2 regions of the Sanguibacter sp. TS_SC_8 genome follow, and region 2 is predicted to be linked to the other one. Evidence: riboswitches for the same ligand, from Rfam matches in the RefSeq annotation. Region 2 holds a riboswitch; the other holds the start of a gene.

Region 1 (3,567 bases), 390 kb from region 2:
GTGGCCGCCACGACGGCGAAAGCCTCCTGCAGGTCGCCGAACGGCGCGGCGAGCAGGATCGCCGGGCGGGCGGGGCGGGCGAGGTCGGTGGCGAGCGCACGGTAGGCGGCAGCCACCGCGGTGAGGACGTCCGCGATCGGCACGTCGATGGTGTCGGTGACCAGGGCCGGCTCGTCGAGCTGGACCCAGGTGGCACCGGCGGCGGCGAGGGCGGTGAGCACCTCGGCGTAGACGGGCAGCAGGTCCGCGAGGCGGGAGAGGGGCTGGAAGCCGGCCGGCGCGTCGTCGGCCGCCTTGCTCAGCAGCAGGAAGGTGACCGGGCCGACGAGCACGGGGCGGGTGGTGACGCCGTCGGCCAGAGCCTCGGTGAACTCGCGGACGAGGCGGTCGCTCGCGAAGCGGAACGCCGTGTCCGGGCCGATCTCGGGGACGAGGTAGTGGTAGTTGGTGTCGAACCACTTCGTCATCTCGAGCGGGGCGTCCTCGCCCGCGCCGCGGGCGAGGGTGAAGTAGCCGGGGAGGTCGAGGGCTCCGTCGGCGTCGGTGAGCCCGGCGAAGCGGGTGGGGACCGCGCCGACGGTCGCTGCGGCGTCGAGCACCTGGTCGTAGAAGGAGAACGAGCCCGGGATGGCGGCGTCGGTGGCCGAGAGGCCAAGGGCGACGAGGTGGTCGCGGGTCGTCTTGCGCAGGGTCGCGGCCGTGGCCTCGAGCTCGGTGGCGTCGATGCGCCCGGCCCAGAAGGACTCCACGGCCTTCTTCAGCTCGCGGCGGGGGCCGATCCGGGGGTAGCCGAGGATCGATCCGGCCGGAAATGCCGGGAAGGTCTGCTGGGTGAGGGTAGAGCTGCGCTCGTGAGGTGTCGTCATGGTCATCCCTTAGGTCAGTGCGATGGTTGGTTGGGATGCGCCGACCCACGGCCCGCTGGCCAGGTCCGAACCAGCTCCGGAGGTGTCCGGGTGAGCTGGTCCGCCGCCGAGGTGTACGCCCTCGAGCAGGTCAAGTGCGGCTTCGTGCTTGTTGAAGGTGGAGATGTGCAGGCCCGGGGCTCCGGCTGCGAGGACGGCGGCGGCAAGGTCGACCGAGGCGGCGATGCCGAGCGTGTGGCGTGCGGCCGGGTCCGTGATCGACTCGAGGTCGCGGACGAGGGCGGACGGCGCGGGGACCCCGGTGAGCGCCTCGACCCGCGCGAGGCGGGCCGGGTCGGTCATCGGGAGCAGGCCCGCGAGGATGGGGAGCGTCACGCCGGCGCGTCGGGCGTCGGCGACGAAGTCGATGTAGGTCTCGGGCTCGTAGAAGATCTGGGTGATCGCGAAGTCCGCGCCGGCCTGCTGCTTCTCCAGCAGGCGCTGGACCTCCTGGGCGCGGGTGGTCCCAGCGGCCAGGTTTCCGCTCGGGAAGGTCGCGACGGCGATGGTCAGCGGACGGGCCGCCGAGCGCAGCGCGGTCGAGGGGCTGGCGGCGCACCGGGTGGCTTCCACCTCGCGGAGCAGGGCGACGAGCTCGTCGCTGGAGTGCACGCCGCCGGGAGGCGGTGCCCAGTCCGGCTGGTCCTTGGGGGGGTCCCCGCGCAGTGCGAGAAAGCTGCGGACCCCCTCGGCGAGGAACTCGTCGATGACCTCGGCGACGTTCTCCCGGGAGGCGCCGACGCAGGTCAGATGGGCGATCGGGAGCACGGGTGTGTGCTCGAGGATCCGGCTGATCACCGTGCGGGCGGTGTCCCGGTCACCGCCGGCCGCCCCGTAGGTCACCGAGACGAAGTCGGGGCGTGCGGCGATGAGGCGGTCGACCGTGCCCCAGAACTTCGGCGCCGCCGCGGGGTTGCGCGGGGGCATGAGCTCGAAGGAGATCGTCGGTCGTTGGTTCGAGGGTGAGCGGATGTGCGTGGGCGCGCCAGCCTGCTCGGCCGGGGGCGCTGGGGGAAGCGCCGGGGTCGTCGGTACGTCGGAAGCCGTCATGGGTCTCTCCATCGGACCTGGCGTTAGCACCCGCACCCTCAGGAGGCTTCCATTGTGGGGGGTTGCTGCGGTGTCGACGAGCCAGGACTCTCAACCGCTCTGGATGGTTGTTCCACCCTAGAGGGCATCCAGCAGGCGGTCTAGACGTTCTCGAGGAATGAGATGGATCTGCCCGCGGGTCAGCGGCGGCGGGGCTCGGTGGGGGGAAACTCGCCGTCGTCGGAGCCGTCGTCGGCGTTGAAGAGCAGCTCGTGCAGCTGGACCTGGACCTTCTCCACGCGCGGGACGTCGTGCAGCACCACGCCGGCCTTCTCGGTCGCGTCGGAGATGATGATCGTGCCGCAGCCGAGGATCCGGTCGAGCAGGTCCTTCTCGTAGGTCACGTCGTTGATCCGGTAGAGCGGGATGTCGCGGCCGGTGCGCGTGATGATCCCGCTGCGGGTGATGAGGCGGCGGTTCGTCACCGTGTAGCTGGAGGTGACCCAGCGCAGGAACGGCATGAAGCCCCACAGCGTGATGACCACGAGGGCCACACCGAGGATCGCCCAGCGCAGCCACGGCTGGGCGGAGCCCTCCGGCGCCAGGAGCGCCAGGATCGCGCCGGCGACGACGGTCACCACGAGCACGAGGATGGCCACGAAGAGGGCCTTGACGTGCGTGCGGAGGCTGAGGACGACGTACTCGCCCTCGCCGAGCGTGCTCTGGATTCCCATGGCCAGCATCCTGCCACACGGCCTCGGGAGCTAGGTGCCCAACCAGCCGGCCTGCGCGGCGCGCACACCCGCCTGGAAACGGCTCTCCGCCTCGAGGGTCTCCATGATCGCCGAGACGTGCCGCCGGGCGGTGCGCACGCTGCACCCCAGCCGCCGGGCGATGACCTCGTCCTTGTGCCCTGCGGCGAGCAGTGCCAGGACAGCCCGGGAGGTGTCGTCGAGGACCGCGTCCGACCCGGCCGGTTCGACGTCGATGGGGAAGTCCTGCGCGAGCGACCAGGTCGCCTCGTAGATCTGGATGAGGTACCCCACGAGGTCGGGGTCACGGATCAGCAGAGCGCCCTTGGGCCGGCCCTCGACGAAACGGCTGAGGAAGGCGAGCTCCCCGTCGTAGATCAGCGTGCGTGCAGGGACGAGCGGGATGGTGCGGATCTTGGCGCCGGCCGGGATGGCGAGGGCGGCGTACCGCTGGGCGCCGAGCTGGGTCCGTGTGCTGTGCTGGAGGATCGACCTCAGCTCGACCCCGCGCGCCATCATCTCCTGGTCGTTCTTCCAGGACGTGCGCACGTTCTCGGGGTTGAGCCCGTTGCCCGGGTGCGCGCACCAGCACTGCCGCTGGGTCTCGCGGATGATCCGGGACAGGGCGGTGTTGACCTCCTCACCGGTCTCGATCACCTCGATGCCGGCGTCGGAGTAGCTGCCCGCGCGGGAGTCGAGGTAGCCGGGGAGCAGGGCCAGGTATTGAGCCCTGCTCTCGGCGATGCCCAGGCTCAGCCGGGCGACCTGCTCCTCGTGCTCGGCCAGCAGGCTCGTGGCAGCCAGCTCGGGGGCCACGGCGACCCAGGAGGGGTGGGTGGAGGACAGGTCGCCGGACGTCCTCCGGATGAGCCGCGCTGCCT
Region 2 (3,567 bases):
GACCGGCCCCTCGATGTACTCCTTCGACCCGAGGATCGCCCCACCGAGCACCCGGCCCTGGCCGTCGATGTGCTTGGTCGCGGAGTAGACGACGACGTCCGCGCCGAGGGAGAAGGGCTGCTGCAGGATCGGGGTGGCGAAGACGTTGTCGAGGACGACGACCGCCCCGGCCGCGTGCGCCAGGTCGGCGACCGCCCGGACGTCGACGATGTCCTGCATGGGGTTGGACGGCGTCTCGAAGAACACGACGTCGGCCGGGGTGGCCAGCGCGGCCTCCCACTGGTCGAGCTCGTGGCCGTCGACGTAGTCGACCGTGATGCCCCAGTCGGCGAAGATCTCCTCGAAGATCACCACCGTCGAGCCGAAGAGCGCCCGGGCGGAGACGATCCGGCTGCCCGACTTCACGAGCGCGGCGAGGGAGGTGAAGACCGCGGACATGCCGGTCGCGGTCGCGTAGCAGGCCTCCGCGCCGTCGAGCAGGCGCAGGCGCTCCTCGAACATGTGCACGGTCGGGTTGCCGTAGCGGGAGTAGATGAACCGGTCGACCTCACCCTTGAAGGCGGACTCCGCCTCGCCGGCGCTCGAGTAGACGTACCCCTGAGTGAGGTAGATCGGCTCGGAGGTCTCCTGGAAGTTCGAGCGGACCTGACCGCCGCGGACCGAGACGGTCGCGGGGCGCAGCGGGCGCGTGGTCACCGCCCTCACTCCCCGGCGGTGTAGGTCGTGGTGGGCAGGCCGCGCAGCAGCCAGCCGTTGACCGTGCGGCGTCCGGCGGCGTCGGTGTCTCCTTCGAAGCCTTCGAGGATGTTGTAGGCCGGGCCGAACCCGGCGCCGGTCGCGTCGATCGCGGCACCGATCGACCGGTTGCCGGCGCGGCACAGGAAGACGACGGGGCGCTCGTCACCGGGGGTGAGCCCGGCCGCGGCGAGCTCGGCGAGGAAGGTCGGGTTCGGGCCGAAGGGCGTGGCCCACTGGATGAACGCCTCGCGCCGGCCGGTGAGCGAGGAGGTGTCCGGGACGCCGACCTCGCGCCACTCGCCCTCGGTGCGCACGTCCACGAGGATCGCCTCGGGGTTCGTCTCGAGCAGGTCCCAGGCCTGCTGGGGGGTGAGGTCGCCTGCGTAGCTCATGTGTTGCCTCCGTGTCGTCCATCGGTTCCGGCGGTAGCACCCTCGCCCTGGTGCGGCGCAGCGTGCTGCGTGCGCTCAGGGGGGTTGCTGCGGCGTCGTCGTGCCAGATCACTCAGCCGCTCTGGATGGTGTGTCCCCCTGAGCATCACCCCGCGGACCGGTTCTGAGACAGCCGGTCCATCATGCGAGACGGACGGTGGTCGTGGATTGACACCCCCCGGATCCTCGCCAATGCTGGTCCCAGGTCATGAGTGCCAGCGCAAAGCCCCGGTTTGCTGGCCGGCAACCCTCCACCGCGGTGGGGTGCCCCGGGTGAAGACCTGGCCGGAGCCGCTCAGGGCGTCCGGCAAGCGCGGGGTCGACAGCCATCGATGAGCCATCGCTGGCACGACGATCCCCAGAACTGCTCGGAGGATCCTCATGTCTGTCCTGACCCCCCTCGAAGCCCGGTCCTGCCTGCCCGTCGTCGGCTCCGACACGCTCGTCCCGCTCGTCGACGGCCGCACCGTCCCCTACGCCAACCTCGACTGCGCTGCCAGCGCCCCGGCGCTCGTCGCCGTCGCCGAGCGAGTCAGCGCGACCCTGCCGCTCTACGCGAGCGTGCACCGCGGCGCCGGCTACCTCTCCCAGGTCTCGACCGCCCTCTACGAGGCCAGCCGGGCGACCATCGGCGCCTTCGTCGGAGCGCGCACCGACGACGTCACGGTCGTCACCCGCAACACCACCGACGCCCTCAACCTGCTCGCCGGGTGCGTCCCGGCCGGCGCCGACGGCGCGCCCGGGCGGGTCCTCGTGCTCGACGTCGAGCACCACGCCAACCTGCTGCCCTGGCAGCGCAGCGCGGGCGGGGCCACCGTCCTCGTCGGTGCGGACTCCGTCGCGCACACCCTCGACGCGCTGCGCGCCGAGCTCGCCCGCGCGCCCTATGCGCTGCTCGCGCTCACCGGGGCGTCCAACGTCACCGGCGAGTACCTCCCGGTGGCCGACGTCGTCGCGCTCGCCCACGCCGCCGGCGCGCGGGTCGTGCTCGACGGCGCCCAGCTGGTCCCGCACCGCCGCTTCTCCCTCGCCGCGACCGGCGTCGACTACATCGCCTACTCCGGCCACAAGACCTACGCGCCCTTCGGCGCCGGCGCGCTCGTGGGCCGCCGCGACTGGCTCGACGTCGGCACCCCGTACCTGGCCGGCGGCGGCGCCGTGCGCCAGGTCGGCCTGGACTCCGTGAGCTGGGGGAGCGCCCCGGCGCGCCACGAGGCCGGCTCCCCGAACGTCATCGGCGCGGTCGCCCTTGCCGCGGCCTGCGACGCGCTCGCGGCCCTGCCCGCCGGCACCCTCGAGGCGCACGAGGCCTTCCTGCGCGAGCGCCTGGTCTCCGGCCTCGAGGCGATCGACGGCATCGAGGTGGTCCGGGCCTGGGCCGACGCCGTCGACCCGGTCGGCGTGGTGACCTTCTCCGTCGTCGGGCACGACCCGGGCCTGGTCGCGGCGTACCTCTCGGCCGAGCACGGCATCGGTGTGCGGGACGGGCGCTTCTGCGCCCACCCGCTGCTCGCGCGCCTCGGCTACGCGGCGGGGGCCATCCGGGCCAGCGTCGGTGTGGGCACCACCCACGACGAGGTCGACCGCCTGGTGCGGGCCCTCGAGGTCTACGTGAGCGAGGGCCCGAGCGTCGCGTACGAGGTCGTCGACGCGTGCTGGTCCGTCACCGACGACCCGCGCCCGCTCCCCGAGGGCAGCGGGCTGACCGGCCTGATCGCGACCGCCGCCGCCGGGTTCGGTGCCGGCGCCGCGGGCTGCGCCCCGGCCGGGCTGAACCAGCCGTAGGCGCGCGGCCGTAGGCGCGCGGCAGGAGGGTCAGCCGCCGATCGGGTCAGTCGCCGATCGAGATGCCCAGGTGCGCGGCGAGCAGCGGCGCGAGGTCCTGGAACTGGTCGGTGCTGATGGTCGTGCCCTTGAGACCGGTGAGGCCGGTCAGGTGCCCCAGCTCCGCCCCCCGCAGGTCGACGTTCTTCAGCTGCGACCGGCTCAGGGTCAGGTGAGCCACCCGCGTCGAGGTGAAGGTCACGGTCGTCGCGCGGACCCCGGAGAGGTCGAGCTCGCCGATCACGCAGTCGGTGAAGGTCAGCCCGGTGATGCGGGTGTCGCGCAGGTTGAGGTAGTCGATCTTGGTGCCGTGGAAGGCCACCCGTGACCAGGTCGACCCGTAGGCCTGCACCCCGCCGAGACGGCTCGCGCGCACGGTGACGTCCTGCCAGTCGCCGTCGGACACGTCGAGGGTGTCGGCGTTGACCGCGTCGAAGGTGGTCTCCATGATCCGCGCCGACTGCAGGTCCACCCCGGAGAGCCCGGTGCCCTCGAAGGTGCACTCGATGAGCCGTGACCCGGAGGCGTCGACCCCGCTGAGGTCCTCGCCCCCGAAGGCGACCCGCTCGATGTA

The links. Region 2 has a riboswitch for S-adenosylmethionine ahead of ACWA15_RS17195 (aminotransferase class V-fold PLP-dependent enzyme). Riboswitches for the same ligand answer to the same signal wherever they lie in the genome.
Region 1: another riboswitch for S-adenosylmethionine. It lies ahead of ACWA15_RS00445 (methylenetetrahydrofolate reductase); the one in region 2 lies ahead of ACWA15_RS17195 (aminotransferase class V-fold PLP-dependent enzyme).

The regions. Positions count from the first base shown of each region.
Region 1 covers NZ_CM143955.1:106,655-110,221, forward strand. Annotated here, with positions in the region: gene metE (5-methyltetrahydropteroyltriglutamate--homocysteine S-methyltransferase) at 1-866, opposite strand, end outside; gene ACWA15_RS00445 (methylenetetrahydrofolate reductase) at 876-1,955, opposite strand; SAM riboswitch class I at 1,961-2,065, opposite strand; gene ACWA15_RS00450 (PH domain-containing protein) at 2,135-2,668, opposite strand; gene ACWA15_RS00455 (helix-turn-helix transcriptional regulator) at 2,699-3,567, opposite strand, start outside.
Region 2 covers NZ_CM143955.1:3,823,142-3,826,708, reverse strand. Annotated here, with positions in the region: gene ACWA15_RS17205 (O-succinylhomoserine sulfhydrylase) at 1-696, opposite strand, end outside; gene ACWA15_RS17200 (rhodanese-like domain-containing protein) at 702-1,130, opposite strand; SAM riboswitch class I at 1,146-1,262, opposite strand; SAM riboswitch class IV at 1,374-1,489, shown strand; gene ACWA15_RS17195 (aminotransferase class V-fold PLP-dependent enzyme) at 1,551-2,954, shown strand; gene ACWA15_RS17190 (pentapeptide repeat-containing protein) at 3,001-3,567, opposite strand, start outside.